One region of the Colwellia sp. BRX8-5 genome, then DNA from elsewhere that is predicted to be linked to it. Evidence: predicted binding sites of a transcription regulator. Region 1 holds the regulator's gene; the other holds the start of a gene.

Region 1 (7,892 bases):
TGAAACTTCTGAAATTTCAGTCTTGGTAGAGAACCCTGGAGCAAAAATTAAACTAAAGGCTTCTTTATCTGTCATTCTAGCCGCAGAGTCAGCGTCAAGAACACCACGAGTAATCGCGATTTCTTTGAGCTTTTCTGCATTCATGCCTGCACCATCATCTTTGATGGTTAATAATATATGGTCACCCTCTTGAGAAGCAGAAAGCACCACGACACCTTCTCTTGGTTTCCCCAATGCTTCGCGCTTATCAGGCATTTCTATACCGTGATCTACAGAGTTTCTCACTAAATGCACTAATGGATCAGCGAGTGCCTCAACAAGGTTTTTATCTAGATCGGTTTCTTCACCTTTGAGCACTAATTTAATTTCTTTGTCTAAACTGCGCGCTAAATCTCGAACAACTCGAGGAAATCGTCCAAAGACTTTCTTGATTGGCTGCATACGGGTTTTCATTACCGCACCTTGCAAATCAGTCGTTACCGCATCAAGGTTAGAAACAGCTTTCGTTAAATCTTCATCCTCTTTGGTTAAGCCCAAACTTGTTAAGCGATTTCTCACTAAAACAAGCTCACCAACCATATTCATAATTTGATCAAGACGTTTAGTGTCAACCCTAACAGTCGTTTCACCCTGCATTGCTTTAGCGGGCGCTTTTTCTGGCACTGGCGCTTTAGCGACAGGTTTAGCTGCAGGAGCTACCGGTGCTGGCTTCGCGGCTGGTGTTTGAGCAACAGGTGTTGGTGCTGGTGTTGGTGCTGGTGTTGGTGCACTAGGTGCTGGAGTAACAGATAATTTCGGCGCTTGACCTTGACCATGTAATTCGTCTAATAAAGCTTCAAAGTCATCGTCACTTATTTCATCTGATGAACTGCTATTCGATGAAGATGGTTTACTTGAATTATTAGCAGCGACTTCAGGCGAAAAAGCACCTTGACCGTGAAGTTCATCGAGTAAGGATTCAAATTCGTCATCTGAAATATCATTGCTGTCTGAAGACGTTGCTGTTTCTACAGGTGCTGGGGCTGGCGTAGAAGCTGAGCCACCACCATGGAGTTCGTCGAGAAGTCGTTCAAATTCATCTTCTGACATTTCATCGCTAGAAGAACTTTCGCTTTCATGAGTAGCTACTGCTTCAACAACGACTGGCGCAGGCGCTTGCTCTTTGCCTTCTGGTTGGCTTAAACGATGCAATTCTGCAAGTAGTTGAGCATCAGCTTTATCAAGTTTCTCGCCGTTTTGAACTTGTACAAACATTTCATTTACAACATCAAGCGCTTGTAAAATAACATCCATTAAGCTTGCACTAACACTACGTTGGTTGGTACGTAACAGATCGAAAATATTTTCCGCGCCATGACATACGTCAACTAAATTATGTAATGCTAAAAATCCGGCTCCACCTTTAACGGTGTGAAAACCTCTAAAAATAGCATTTAATAATTCGGCATTATCGGGGTCGTTTTCAAGTTCTACGAGTTGTTCCGAAAGCGTTTCAAGTATTTCTCCAGCTTCTATTAAAAAATCCTGAAGAATCTCTTCATCTTGCTCAAATGACATCCAGCAACTCCTATTAAAATCCTAAACTTGATAAAAGGTCATCAACATCATCTTGGTCAGCGACAACATCATCACGTTGTGCTGCATTAACGATCGGGCCTTCAACTAAGTTATCACCTACTTTAGGTTTACTTCGCTCTGCATTACTATCTGTCGTAATACCAAAAGCGGTTAGCATACCAATCAAGCTATCCTCTACTTCACGAACTAGATCAATAACTTTACGAATAACTTGTCCGGTTAAATCTTGAAAATCTTGCGCCATCAAAACATCAGTCATTAAATCATGCATACGCACTGATTCTCTATCTGTCGTTTTTAATAATAAATCTATATCAACACATAAACTTTTAAATTCGGTTAATTCCAATTTGTTATGCATTAATTTTTGCCATAACGGATTAACAGCCTTTATTTGCTTTTGTATCGTATCCACAACGGGAAAAATAGATTCAACAGCATCCATGGTTTTATTAGCGGCTTCTTCCGTTCGCGTTATAACGTAGTTTAGACGTTCTTGAGCATCGGGGATATCTGCTGTCGCTAAATCATTTAACCTGGAATCTAATTGAAAATTATTTAATGAGTCATGTAGTTGGCGAGTCAGCTTGCCTATTTCAGCAAACAATTCAGAATTAATTGGATTTTGAATTTCAGCAATTAATTCATCTGCCTTGTCTTGTTGACCACTTTCTAAATATTCGACCAGTAGCTTTGCTTCTTCCAAAGAAACATGCACATTTGTATTCGCACTCATGCAAAAACCTCACGTTTAGATTAATTAATTATCTATCTAATTAAGGAATTAACCTAAGCGTTGAAATATTTTATCTAACTTGGCGTTTAACGTCGCTGCGGTAAATGGTTTTACAATATAGCCATTAACACCCGCTTGAGCCGCCATCACAATTTGTTCTTTCTTTGCTTCAGCAGTAATCAGCAATACTGGGATATGTGATAACTTCGCATCGGCACGGATGGCTTTGAGCAAATCAATACCTTGCATACCTGGCATATTCCAATCAGTTACAACAAAGTCAAAAGAGCCTTCTTTTAACATCGGTAAAGCAGTGCTACCGTCATCTGCTTCTGAAATGTTAGTGAAACCTAAATCTCGTAACAAGTTTTTGACGATACGTCTCATCGTTGAAAAATCATCAACAACAAGAACTTTCATATTTTTATCCAAGGCACCCTCCGGTGAGAACATTTTAAAATTGTGATTATATGTATATTCTACTCAACTTTGCCAAGATTGCATACGTCCTTTTAACCTATGCATCGCTTGACTGTGAATTTGGCTAACACGCGACTCACTTACATCAAGCACTTGACCAATCTCTCGAAGATTTAATTCTTCGTCGTAATATAGTGACAGTACTAGAGCTTCGCGTTCGGGTAAAGTGGAAATGCATGCTGTTAACGATTTTTTAAAAACTATTTTTTCAAAATTATCATAGGGATCGTTATTATTCACATCTTCCATATTCGATATAGCATCTGCCCCCGTACTTAAGTCTTCAATACCAATTATTTTACCGGTACTTACCTCACTTAGAATATGATGGTAGTCATTTAACGAAATATCAAGTTTTTCAGCAACTTCAATATCAGTTACATCACGACCTAAACTTGCTTCAAGCAATTTTATCGCTTCACTGACCATGCGGCTATTTTTATGAACAGAGCGGGGAGTCCAGTCACCACGGCGTATTTCATCAAGCATAGCACCACGGATACGAATACCAGCAAAGGTTTCAAAACTTGCACCTTTGCCGTGATCAAAATTATTAGACGCTTCAAGCAGGCCTATCATGCCTGACTGAATAAGGTCATCAACCTGCACGCTCGCAGGCAACCTTGCTAATAGGTGATAAGCGATTCTTTTCACTAAAACTGTATGCTGCGAAATTATAGCAGATTTATCAGTTTGAATACTGTAAGCATTTGGTTTTACCACTATCGCTCACTCGCTAAATTATAGGAAAGATATAGAACTTTCAACAAAGTACTCATATCTGATTACTCTTGTTATTAATGTTCTAACAATTGTTCAATAAAAAACTCTAAATGACCTGACGCTTGTTTAGGCACCGGCCATTTAATTAAATTACCTGCTAAAGATTTAAAAGCAACCGCTGCAGGCGATTGTGGATAAGCTTCAACAATTGCTTTTTGTTTTCTAACGGAATTTCTTATATTTTCGTCAAATGGAATGACAGCAACGAGTTCAAGTGCAACATCTAAAAATCGATCGGTAACTTTAGAAAGCTTACCAAAGAGTTGCTGTCCTTCTCTTGGCGTTCTCACCATGTTGGCAACAACTTTAAATTTAAATACACCATGATCTCGACTTAATAATTTCATTAAGGCGTAGCAATCAGTAATAGATGTAGGTTCATCACAGACCACTAACATCACATCTTGTGAGGCACGGCAAAAGCTTAGTACCATGTCGGAAATACCGGCGGCAGTGTCAACAATAAGTACATCAAATTTTGTGTTCATATCACTAAAAGCGCGAATTAAACCCGCATGTTCAGCAGGCGTTAAATCGACCATAGATTGTGAACCTGACGTAGCAGGAATGATATTAATACCAGCGGGACCTTCAATAATTATATCGTCTAATTCACACTCGCCAGAAAGCACATGTGATAAGTTACGTTTTACCCGCAAACCTAGCATAACATCGACATTAGCCAAGCCTAAATCGGCATCTAAAACTAAAACTCGTTGTCCTAATTGTCCAAGTGCAATAGCGGTATTAAGCGAAACGTTAGTTTTACCTACTCCGCCTTTACCGCCAGAGACAGCAATGACTTTTACCGGAGCTGAATTTTGCATTTTTCTTAAGCCACTTGCTTGATCATTCATTTATCGTATTTCTCTACTTTCTTACGAATAGCTATCAATTTAATTTAGTATAACCCTATAATCATTTAATCTGCATATTTTTATAGCTTCAAAATTCACATATTTAGAACAAGTTATGGAAATACAGCTGTATTAGCACTCATCGGTGCTGTTCGCCAATTTATTGGATTATTAATTTGATTTTTCGCGCTCATTTTATCTGCTAGCGTAACGAGTTTTTCAGCATTTGCAACTTTAATATCTTCAGGAACTCTTTGTCCATCCGTTAAGTAGCCTATCGCTAAACCGTTTTGAATCGAAGTAGAAATTATTTCTCCTATGCTAAGGCTTTCATCAAGTTTAGTATAAATACAGCCAGCTAAAGGTACTTTTTTAAAGCGATCAACATTTTCTTGCATAACTCGTTGTTGAGTATTAGCAGCTAACACTAAATAGTTGCGAATTCTGACCCTTGCATTAGAAACTAAAGTAGTTAGGTGTTTAGCTAAACGCATATCACGTTGCCCCATACCTGCAGTATCAATAAGTATCAGTTTCTTTTTGGAGAACTGTTGCAACAATGTATCTAAGGTTTTTGCATCACCAGCAAGCTTTACATCACAACCAATAATTCGGCCGTAAGTGGCTAATTGTTCAAATCCAGCAATACGGTAGTTATCTGTTGAGATCATCACCACTTGGTCTGCGCCATGAATCTGAGCAAACCGCGCCGCGAGTTTAGCTACGGTAGTTGTTTTACCTACGCCGGTAGGTCCCACTAATGAAACCACGCCACCACGATGAATAATGTCATTATTAGTGGTATTAATTTGTTGGCTGATAAATTTCTTCGCTAATAACCAAGTATCTTGGTCATTTTTTTGTGCTGGAATATAACCTGCAATTTGATCTGAAACTTGTTCGCTCATACCCAAAGACATTAGTCGATTAACCAACATCGCACGAGCGGGATCTTTTTGCGCCATATCCTGCCACATTAACCCCGAAATTTGATGTTCTAGTAATTCACGAATAGAAGACATTTCGTGTTTCATTTTCTCTAAGTCGGCGTTATTTACATTTTGTGGCGGTAAGCCATCGCTTACTAAAGACTGTGCTTGGTTCATCACCGGCTGTTGATATGAGTCGCTTGATTGTTCATCACCTTGTTCTTGGCTATTTTGCTCTAAACGGTCGGTGAAGCTTTTAAATTGCTGCTCAATATTGCTTGACGGTGTTGGCGTTGAAACTTGCGCTGAGTTATTTGGATTATTTAGCTTAGCGGCTGCCTGGACGATTTTATCATGCTGAGCTTGATTAATACCTTGACCAATATTTGCAGGTGCTTGCTGAACTTGACGACTTAATAAAGCCGCTAAACTGTCTGAGGGTAAGCGGGTATCTTCTGCTGCCGAGTTGTGCGAAACACTAGGACTGGTCAAAGGATTATTTTGTCTAATATTGACCACATCATTGTCAATCGAACGGTCAAAACTGTTTGTTGCTTGCGCTGTTGAGTTGTTTTCAGGAGAATTTTGCATTACGGGTTGTGCTGCCTTAATTTCTACGTTGTTGTCAACCGCAGCCATTAGTTCAACGCCTTCAGGTACGCGTTTATTTGACATAATCACAGCGTCAGCACCTAGCTCGTCTTTGATTTGTGTCAGCGCACTTCTCATATCTTTTGCTACAAAACGTTTAATTTTCAAAACTAACCCCTTATCAACTGCAATCGCTGTTAATGACTTATTCATTTAACCGCAAATATTTTCTGCTGCTCATTACTGATATCGTAATTATTGACCTATGGCGCTTACTATTTTTATCTGCTTATCATCAGGAATTTCTTGGTATGAAATCACCCGCAAGCCTGGAATAGTATATTTAACAAATTTAGCCAGTACCGCTCTTAAAATCCCTGAGGTTAACAATATTGGCGTATCACCCGCCATTTCTTGTTGTTGAGCACCATCAGCTAATGATTTCTGTAACCGTTCTGCTAAACCTGGTTCAATGCCAGCACCATCGTCGCCAGCCATTTGCATAGACTGGTGCAACATCTGTTCCAACTCTGGCGCCAAAGTTATGACAGGTACCTCAGTCACGGGTCCCACTAACTCTTGAACAATGAATTTACGCAAGGTAATACGAACAGCGGCGGTTAAAATTTCAGGGTCTTGGGACTTAGGACCATATTCAACTAACGTTTGAATAATACTGCGCATATCACGAACAGCAACACCTTCATTCATTAGGTTTTGTAGTACTTTAACCAAAGTACCCAGTGATAAAACATCAGGGATGAACCCTTCAATTAATTTAGGATAATTTTTGCCTAGCATATCAAGAAGGTTTTGTACTTCTTCATGACCAAGTAACTGTGCCGCGTTATTTGTTAGTATTTGACTTAAATGAGTGGCAAGGACAGTTGATGCGTCAACCACGGTATAGCCTAAAGACTGAGCATGTTCGCGTTGTGCTGGTTTTATCCATACTGCTTCTAGTCCAAAAGCAGGATCGATTGTTGCCACGCCGTCAAGTTTGCCAAACACTTGCCCTGGATTTATCGCTAATTCATGATCGTGTCTAATTTCAGCTTCACCGATAGTCACGCCCATTAATGATATTTGATAAACATTAGGGTCTAAATCAAGATTATCGCGAATATGTACCGCTGGCACTAGAAAGCCAAATTCTTGGGAAAGTTTTTTACGAACACCTTTAATACGGTTAAGGAGTTCCCCACCTTGAGATTTATCTACTAGAGGTATTAGGCGATAACCAATTTCTAAGCCGATAATGTCAACATGGTTAACATCGTCCCAACCTAAGTCTTTTACTTCTGCTTCTTGTTGCTGGGTTTCAACCTGTTCAGCATCTGATTTATCCGCTAATTGTTTTTCTTTGGCAATTTTGTACTTTCCACTTAAAAAGGCGGTTCCAGCGATCATAAAAGCAAAGAATAAAAATGCAAAGTGTGGCATGCCCGGAATAACACCCATGACAAACATAACGGCGGCAGCAATATACAAAGAACGTTCTTGACCTAATTGACTGCTGACTTGCTCGCCCATGTCCTGAGAGGTATTTTGTCGCGTAACAACAATCGCCGTACCTACCGATAAAAGTAGACCTGGAATTTGCGCTACTAGGCCGTCTCCAATCGTTAATAAGGTGTATATTTCAACCGCTCTGTCAAAGCTTAAATCGTGTTGTACCATACCGATAACGAGTCCACCGATAATATTAATCAATAAAATTAATATGCCGGCAACCGCATCACCTTTAACAAACTTACTGGCACCATCCATTGAGCCATAGAAATCAGCTTCACTGGTGACTTCGATACGTCTTTCTCTTGCTTGGTCAGCGGTAATAAAGCCAGCATTCAAATCAGCATCGATTGCCATTTGCTTACCGGGCATAGCATCGAGGGTAAAACGCGCGGTTACTTCAGCAATACGCCCAGCACCTTTAGT
Region 2 (7,892 bases), on a different contig from region 1:
CAGAAAGTGCTGATGAAGAAATAAAAACGTTATATGTAGGGAATCTACCTTACCGAGCAAATGAATCATCGATTAGAGAGTTATTCTCTGAACATGGTCAAGTTCATTCTGTTCGTTTAATGAAAGATAAACATACTGGAAAGCGTCGTGGTTTTGGTTTTGTTGAAATGTCAGCTGATGCGGCTGATGCGGCTGTTTCATCGCTTAATGATACTGAATTTCAGCAGCGTACTTTGAAAGTCCGTGAAGCTAAGGAACGTCCAGAAAAAAATCTTGAAGAAGAATAACCGTTCTTCTTGGTAAGTTATCCTAAATAAACCCACGTTAGCGTGGGTTTATTTTATCTATTAAAGCTTAATGTTGTCAGACTTAACCGTATCTATTACTTTATCGAACTTTTCTTTAGCGACTTTATCGTCACCAAACTCAGCTTTAAAGACTGCATCAAGTAACTGACCAAAAGCATCATCATTCTTAGACAATATTTTATCTGCTTGTTCTTGCAGTTGGTTAAACTGATCTAAGAAGTCAATTAAAGGCCTCAGGTCTTTTCCGACACTAGGCGCTAATTTATCATCCAACTCTGCCACTGCTGTATACGCTTGGCTAACATAACTGGTTTTTGTTTGTTGCAAGTCCATACTAAAACTAGTTATCTGTTTATTATCGAAGCCAAGTTCAACTGCTTTTTCAAAAGCTTTATTAACATCGCCATTAAAGAAATCTTTTTGTAATGAATTTACGTCTTTAATTAATGCTTCGATTGCTGCTTTTTCATCATCATCAAGTTCACCCTCTACGCTATAAGAAAAGTTGATTTCATGATACTGACTACTGGTACTACTATAATTTGTCGATCCCCCCTGGCTACTCCCTTGATACTGGTAAGCTTCTTTACTGGCATATTCTTGTAATTCGCTAAATGATATTGAAACTACATCACCGTCAGTAGTGGTAATACTCAGCTCGCTACTTTTTGAATTGCTTGTGTATAATTCGCTATCAATTGCTGTAGAACTGATAATTGGCGTTAACTCTGATACCTTCTCATTTGATTTATTGGCTGAAGGAAACATTTGTTCATGGAGGTCATCAATTCCCTTGTTAATAAGCGTACGACTTTTTTCTATACCTTGGTTTAAGTCATCGTCAAGCATGGCGAGATCTTTTAAATCGCCTTTTGCTTGATCAATACCTAAATTCGCCCCAGCACGCCCCTGCTCAAACATCTCTTTTAACTTATCCTCACTCGCTCCATTTGCTTGGGCAGCTAAGATACTCGCGCTAACAAAGTCCATAACATTACGAGCCACTGCTTCGAAATCAAAAAGGCTAGTTGATGGCTCGCTTTCAGTTAACGCTGTTTTACTGATATCACTCATCACTACATTAGTTGCTTGTGGTGCATCGGTAATCTTTTGAAAATTTGCTGAAATCTGACTAGAAATTGATTGAGATATAATTTTCATCGTAATGGCAGCACGATGGTTTAATGCCAGTGTATTAACTGACTCTGCTGGCATTTCTCGTTTAACGACTTCATTATTTGCTGGTTCACTTTTACGACTTTGCCCTAAATAATTCGGCAACCTTGTCTGATTATCAATTTTATTCATTGTTACTCTCCAGTATCTAATTAAATTTTAATTAAACACAATCAAAGATCTAAAGATCCTTAAATTTAATATGGCTAATATATCGGCATTTTTTCGTAAAACTTTAGCAAGAAGTCAATCTCTTGTAAGAAAATTATAGACAAATGACTAGACAAAGTAATCACAATCGCTAAACTCAGCGCCTCTTTAATACTCACTAGAGTTGGGTATAATATTCTTTAATTCTTTCTACGTTTAAGGCTTATATATGTTTAGTCACATTGCACCACAATTTTATGATAAACAACTTGATAACAAACAGGATGATATCGCTAAATTGTTTAGTGATTTTGACTTACCAAATTTTGATGTTTTTCGATCAGATCCTTTAAACTATAGATTACGAGCAGAATTTAGAGTTTGGCATGACAATGATGACTTATTTTATATTATGTTTAATAGTGAAACGAAAGAAAAGTATCGCGTCGACACTTTTCCGGTTGCCAGTAAACTCATTAATCAAGCTATGAAAGCCTTGCTTGACGAAATTAAAGATAAACCGTCACTTCGTCATCGATTATTTCAAGTCGATTTTTTATCAACGCTCAGTGGCGAGCTTTTAATAAGCTTGTTGTATCACAGACAATTAGATGAAGAATGGCTAACTGAAGCGGCAACACTAAAATCAACCCTTTCAGCAATAGCCCCTGTTGATATTATTGGCCGTGCTAAAAAACAAAAATTTATCCTTGATAAAGATTATGTCACTGAGAAGTTAACTGTTGGCGATAAAACTTATATCTACGAGCAAGTAGAAAATAGTTTTACACAGCCTAATGGGCACGTTAATGAGCAAATGCTACTTTGGGCAAAGCAAGGCACACAAAATATCGGTGGTGACTTAATCGAACTCTATTGTGGTAATGGTAACTTTAGTATCGCACTCGCTGAAAACTTTGATCGGGTTTTAGGTACTGAAATATCGAAAACATCAGTAAAATCAGCACAAAATAATATCACCGCAAACCAGTTAACCAATGTTGATATAATAAGAATGTCTAGTGAAGATTTTAGTCAAGCGATGAACGGTGAGCGAGTATTTCGTCGTCTAGAAGGTTTCGATCTTAAAAGCTATAATTACGATACAGTATTAGTTGATCCACCAAGAGCTGGCCTTGACCCTGACAGCGTTGAGTTAGTCAGCCGATTTGAACGTATTGTTTATATCTCATGTAATCCTGAGACATTAAAAGAAAACTTAGTTGAACTAATAAAGACACACAATATTGAAAAATTTGCGTTATTTGATCAGTTTCCATATACCCACCATGTTGAAACAGGTGTGATACTTTCACGTAAAAAGTAACGTTTTTACTTTTTTACTCCCCTATTGCTAAATTCAGCAGCTCCCCGTGCTATAAAGCGCAGCTGCTGAATGGTACGCATTGAAATTTGTTGACGATCCTCTTTATCAACATCTAATGCATCAGAGCCAGCACTAAATACGATAGTCACCGCTGCATCGGCTTGTAAAAAAGCCACATCCGCATTCAATTTATTTGCTTGCTGTAAATAATCACATAATTCTAAGGTGAAATAACGCACTTCTCGATTTACCGCCGCTCGAAAAGCAGCTGACGTTCCAGAACGCTCTCGTAATAATAAGCGAAATATATTACCGTTACTTTCAATAAACTCCATAAAGGTAACGACAGATATTTGAATGACAGAACCACCTTTTTCAATTCGTTGGCGAGCTTGTCGCATTAATTGACGCAAAGTTAAACCCGCTTCATCGACCAGCGTCAAACCTAGTTCGTTCATATCAGAAAAATGTCGATAAAATGATGTTGGTGCTAAGCCAGCCTCTTTAGCGACTTCCCGTAAGCTCAAACTCGAAAAGCTACGTTCACTACTTAACTGCCCAAGAGCAGCATCAATTATTTGTCGACGTGTTTTTTCTTTTTGCTGTGCCCGAATCCCGCTCATTACTTAATTAACCTATACTTTAGCCTGTTTATATCATACTGAATTTTCATCTATTTACTAGAAACTTGATCACTAACATCTACATTTAAATCCAGTATTATTGATTGAAGATAAAAAGTTTAATAAAAATTACCTTGACTGAAAAGTGATCAAAGTTAAAATAGAGTACACGTGTACACTGAAATTATTTACTTAGTGTTCGTTTTTTACTGATGGAATTCTTATTACATGAATAAACCTAAAATCGTTTGGCTAAATTTTAGTGTGTTTTTAATTACCTTTTTAGTTGCCGCAATTGGCGTCCCGTATCGAGCAATAACACACGGTTTTGATACCACTGAACTTGTAGTAGCACTATGCTGCTTTATCTATTGTGGTATGTCTATTACTGCTGGCTATCACCGATTATGGTCGCACAAAACCTATCAAGCACATGCTTCGCTGCGTTTCATTTTTGCACTAGGCGGAGCATTTGCCTTACAAAATAGTATATTACATTGGGCTTCTGATCATAGAGTTCATCATAAGCATGTCGATAATAATGACAAAGACCCCTATTCAGCTAAAAAAGGCTTTTGGTATTCACATATCGGTTGGATGCTTCGTGAGTATCAAGCGCATCGATATGCTAATTACGACAATACCCGTGATTTACAAAAAGACGCTATTGTAATGTGGCAGCACAGAAATTATTTGTTGCTGACAATATTAATGAACTTTGGTGTACCTATTTTATTTGGTTTATGGCACGGCGATATTATTAGTAGTTTACTTTTAGTCGGTTTCTTGCGTTTAGTGTTAAGCCATCACACTACTTTTTTCATTAATTCTTTGGCACATATCTGGGGTAAACAAACTTACACAGAAAGAAATACTGCACGAGATAATGGCTTTCTTGCTTTTTTAACTTTTGGTGAGGGCTATCATAACTATCATCATATTTTTGAAAATGATTATCGTAACGGCATTCGTTGGTGGCAGTTTGATCCAACTAAATGGTTGATTAAGGGTTGTGAGTTTTTGAATCTTACCTCAAAACTACGGACTTACCCGGATGACAAAATTGAAAAAGCGCGCTTAGCTATGGTATTTAAACGTAGCCAGAAGAAGTTACTCTCTCATCCAAATGCGGAGCAAATGCGAGAAAAACTACAGCAAGAATATGATTTACTCATTAGTAGAATTAATGACTACTATGATGTGCGTAAAAAATTACTTGCCAGTAGGCGCGATAAATTAATCGCCGACGTTGAGAGCTCTGAATTAGCAGCGCAATACCAAGAATTTAAGCAGCACTTGGCAGACCAGCAACAACATTTTCAACGCTTATTAACCCAACTGGCATAAACCCTCTAGATTAATAAGCTTTTACATGGTCAGATGTCTAAATTCCTGCTAAAATTTTTTTATCTTAGTAGGAATTTAAGGCAAGATTTTGGCAACTCAAAATAAAGCTAAAACGAAGAAGAAAACAAATAACGATTACGATTACGATGCAATAATTATAGGTACCGGACCAGGTGGCGAAGGTACGGCTATGGAGCTATCTAAAAAAGAAAAACGTGTTGCTATTGTTGAACGATATAAAGACGTTGGCGGTGGTTGTACGCATTGGGGAACTATTCCTTCAAAAGCTTTACGTCAAAGTGTTAGCCGACTCATTGAGTATAACGCGAGTCCACTTTTTAGAGGCCATGAAAAAGCAAAACACTTAACGTTCCCAGCTATTCTTAAACATGCCTCTTCGGTTATTCGTAAACAAGTGCAGCTACGCAGTGGCTTTTATGATCGTAACCGCGTTGAACTGATTTCGGGTGAAGCGTCTTTTATTGATGCCCATACGCTTAGAATAGTGAATAACGAGGGCGCCATTGAACAAATTACGGCAAAGCAAATTGTTATTGCTACTGGTTCACATCCCTACCGACCTAAAGATATTGATTTTAACCATCCGCGAGTCTATGACTCAGATACCATCTTATCACTTAAGCATGATCCCCGTTCTATCATTATTTATGGTGCTGGTGTTATTGGTTCCGAATACGCCTCTATATTTAGAGGTTTAGGTGTAAAGGTAGATTTAATTAATACCCGAGATAGACTGCTTTCTTTTTTAGATGCAGAAATGTCTGATTCACTCAGCTACCACTTATGGAATAATGGTGTAGTGATCCGTCATGGCGAAGCGATTGCACGAGTTGAAGCATCCGACGACTCTGTGGTTGTTCATTTAGAATCAGGTAAAAAAATGCGCGCCGACTGTTTACTCTTTGCTAATGGGCGAACAGGTAATACAGCCGACTTAAAAGTTGAAAATGCAGGATTATCAGCAGATGGACGTGGGCAACTAAAAGTCAACGATCAATATCAAACCAGTGTCGACAATATATATGCGGTTGGTGATGTCATTGGTTACCCAAGCTTAGCCAGTGCCGCTTATGATCAAGGCCGGTTAGCAGCTTCAGCGATGATAGATCACCAAAGTACAGCAAAACTTATTGCTGATATTCCTACAGGTATCTACACGATTCCAGAAATAAGCTCTGTTGGTAAGACAGAACAAGAACTGACCGCGGCAAAAATTCCTTATGAGGTTGGTCGTGCCCAGTTCAAACATTTAGCAAGAGCACAAATATCAAATAGTTTAGTCGGTTCCCTGAAGATACTTTTTCACAGCGAAACTAAAGAAATTTTAGGTATTCATTGTTTTGGTGAAAATGCGGCTGAAATCATTCATATTGGTCAAGCAATTATGCAACAAACCAATGGCGGTAATACCATTGAATACTTTGTTAATACCACGTTTAATTATCCAACGATGGCTGAGGCATTTCGTGTTGCTGCATTGAATGGTTTGAATCGTTTATTTTAATAGTGAATAAGCATGAGTCGAAAAAGGTATGTTATGAATAAATTAATTTTACTGTTAATTTTTTTTATCAACATACCTATTTTAATCGTTAATGCGACTGAAAACGCTTATATACAAAAGGAAAGTAAAAGCTACAGCCTTTATTTAATTCGTCATGCTGAAAACAAAACTGAACAAGAAGATTCTGGATTAACACAATGCGGTACATATAGAGCAAAAGAACTTGCGCGTATTCTAGAGAATGCAGAAATAGAAAATATATACAGTACGCGCTATCAACGGACTATGGCAACGGCTACACCGCTAGCACAACAGCAACAACTTGCGATCAAAAATTATGCGCCCAATAAATTAGAGCAACTCGCCTGGCAATTGATCAAAGAACAAGAGAACACCGTAGTGTTTGGACACAGTAACACCACGGCACAATTGGCAGAATTACTAAGCCAAAGCTCAGTATCACCAATGACAGAACAAGAATATCGTGGTATCTATCAAATCATCATTTCAGGTGAAAATCGACACCTAACATTACTAATGCAACCTTCGCTCTGCAAGTAACACCGCTACATACCTTAATACAATTGGCAGAATGACTAAGCCAAAGCTTTGTATCACTAATGACAGAACAAGAATATCGTGGTATCTATCAAATCATCATTTCAGGTAAAAACCGTCACCTAACATTACTCATCTAACATTATGGATGCAACCTTCGCTCTGTAAGTAACACCGCTACATACCTTAATACAATTGGCAGAATGACTAAGCCAAAGCTTTGTATCACTAATGACAGAACAAGAATATCGTGGTATCTATCAAATCATCATTTCAGGTGAAAATCGTCACCTAACATTAGTCATCTAACATTATTGATGCAACCTTCGCTCAGTAAGTAAAACTACTGCAGGTTCTTATTTTCAGGCGCTTTATTCGCTGCAGTAATTAATTCAATATCGGTAATTGAAAAAGGAGTTCCCCATTGCTGAATAGTCATCATACCCGTGATAGCTTTGCCTGTTACTTTGATAACAGCGCCATCTTTTTGGAATTCTTTTTCTAAATTCAGCGGTAACCAATGCTTACCTTCTTTAGAAATTAATCCAAAAAAGCCCCCTTCTAAATTCATATATTTAATTGTTGCGGTAAATGATATTTGCTCAGGTTCCGCTTTAGCAGACAAACTTTTTTTAGGCATTATTGATACCTCTGCGGCTGAAATAGCTTCGGTATTGGCTGTATCTCTGCTAGTCACTTCCTCAGCGGCTTGCTGACATGAGAATAAAAAGCTACAAGTGAAGACTAAACCGACTATTTTTTTAAACATATGACACACTCATTTGATGATTAATTTTAAGAAAAGTAAACAAAAAAGCAAACCCTAAAGTTTGCCTTAAAGTAAGCGACCAAGAGCTTAATCGTTTACTGATTAGCCT

Evidence for each region. The regulator FliA, encoded in region 1, starts transcription of late flagellar genes. The targets are predictions, from matches to a motif close to CTAAAGNTNNNNNNNNNNNNGCCGATA.
Region 2: H4J62_RS01560 (DUF5610 domain-containing protein) is a predicted target of FliA. The motif match lies at 1,697-1,723, and genes of this name have one in related genera.

Annotation. Positions count from the first base shown of each region.
Region 1 covers NZ_JACGVR010000001.1:187,472-195,363, reverse strand. The annotation lists gene H4J62_RS00830 (chemotaxis protein CheA) at 1-1,557, opposite strand, end outside; gene H4J62_RS00825 (protein phosphatase CheZ) at 1,571-2,314, opposite strand; gene cheY (chemotaxis response regulator CheY) at 2,363-2,746, opposite strand; gene H4J62_RS00815 (RNA polymerase sigma factor FliA) at 2,798-3,517, opposite strand; gene H4J62_RS00810 (MinD/ParA family protein) at 3,592-4,434, opposite strand; gene flhF (flagellar biosynthesis protein FlhF) at 4,548-6,167, opposite strand; gene flhA (flagellar biosynthesis protein FlhA) at 6,210-7,892, opposite strand, start outside.
Region 2 covers NZ_JACGVR010000002.1:735-8,626, forward strand. The annotation lists gene H4J62_RS01555 (RNA-binding protein) at 1-287, shown strand, start outside; gene H4J62_RS01560 (DUF5610 domain-containing protein) at 348-1,616, opposite strand; gene trmA (tRNA (uridine(54)-C5)-methyltransferase TrmA) at 1,864-2,961, shown strand; gene fabR (HTH-type transcriptional repressor FabR) at 2,967-3,584, opposite strand; gene H4J62_RS01575 (fatty acid desaturase) at 3,813-4,931, shown strand; gene sthA (Si-specific NAD(P)(+) transhydrogenase) at 5,020-6,456, shown strand; gene H4J62_RS01585 (histidine phosphatase family protein) at 6,490-7,017, shown strand; gene H4J62_RS01590 (hypothetical protein) at 7,358-7,783, opposite strand; gene H4J62_RS01595 (hypothetical protein) at 7,879-7,892, opposite strand, start outside.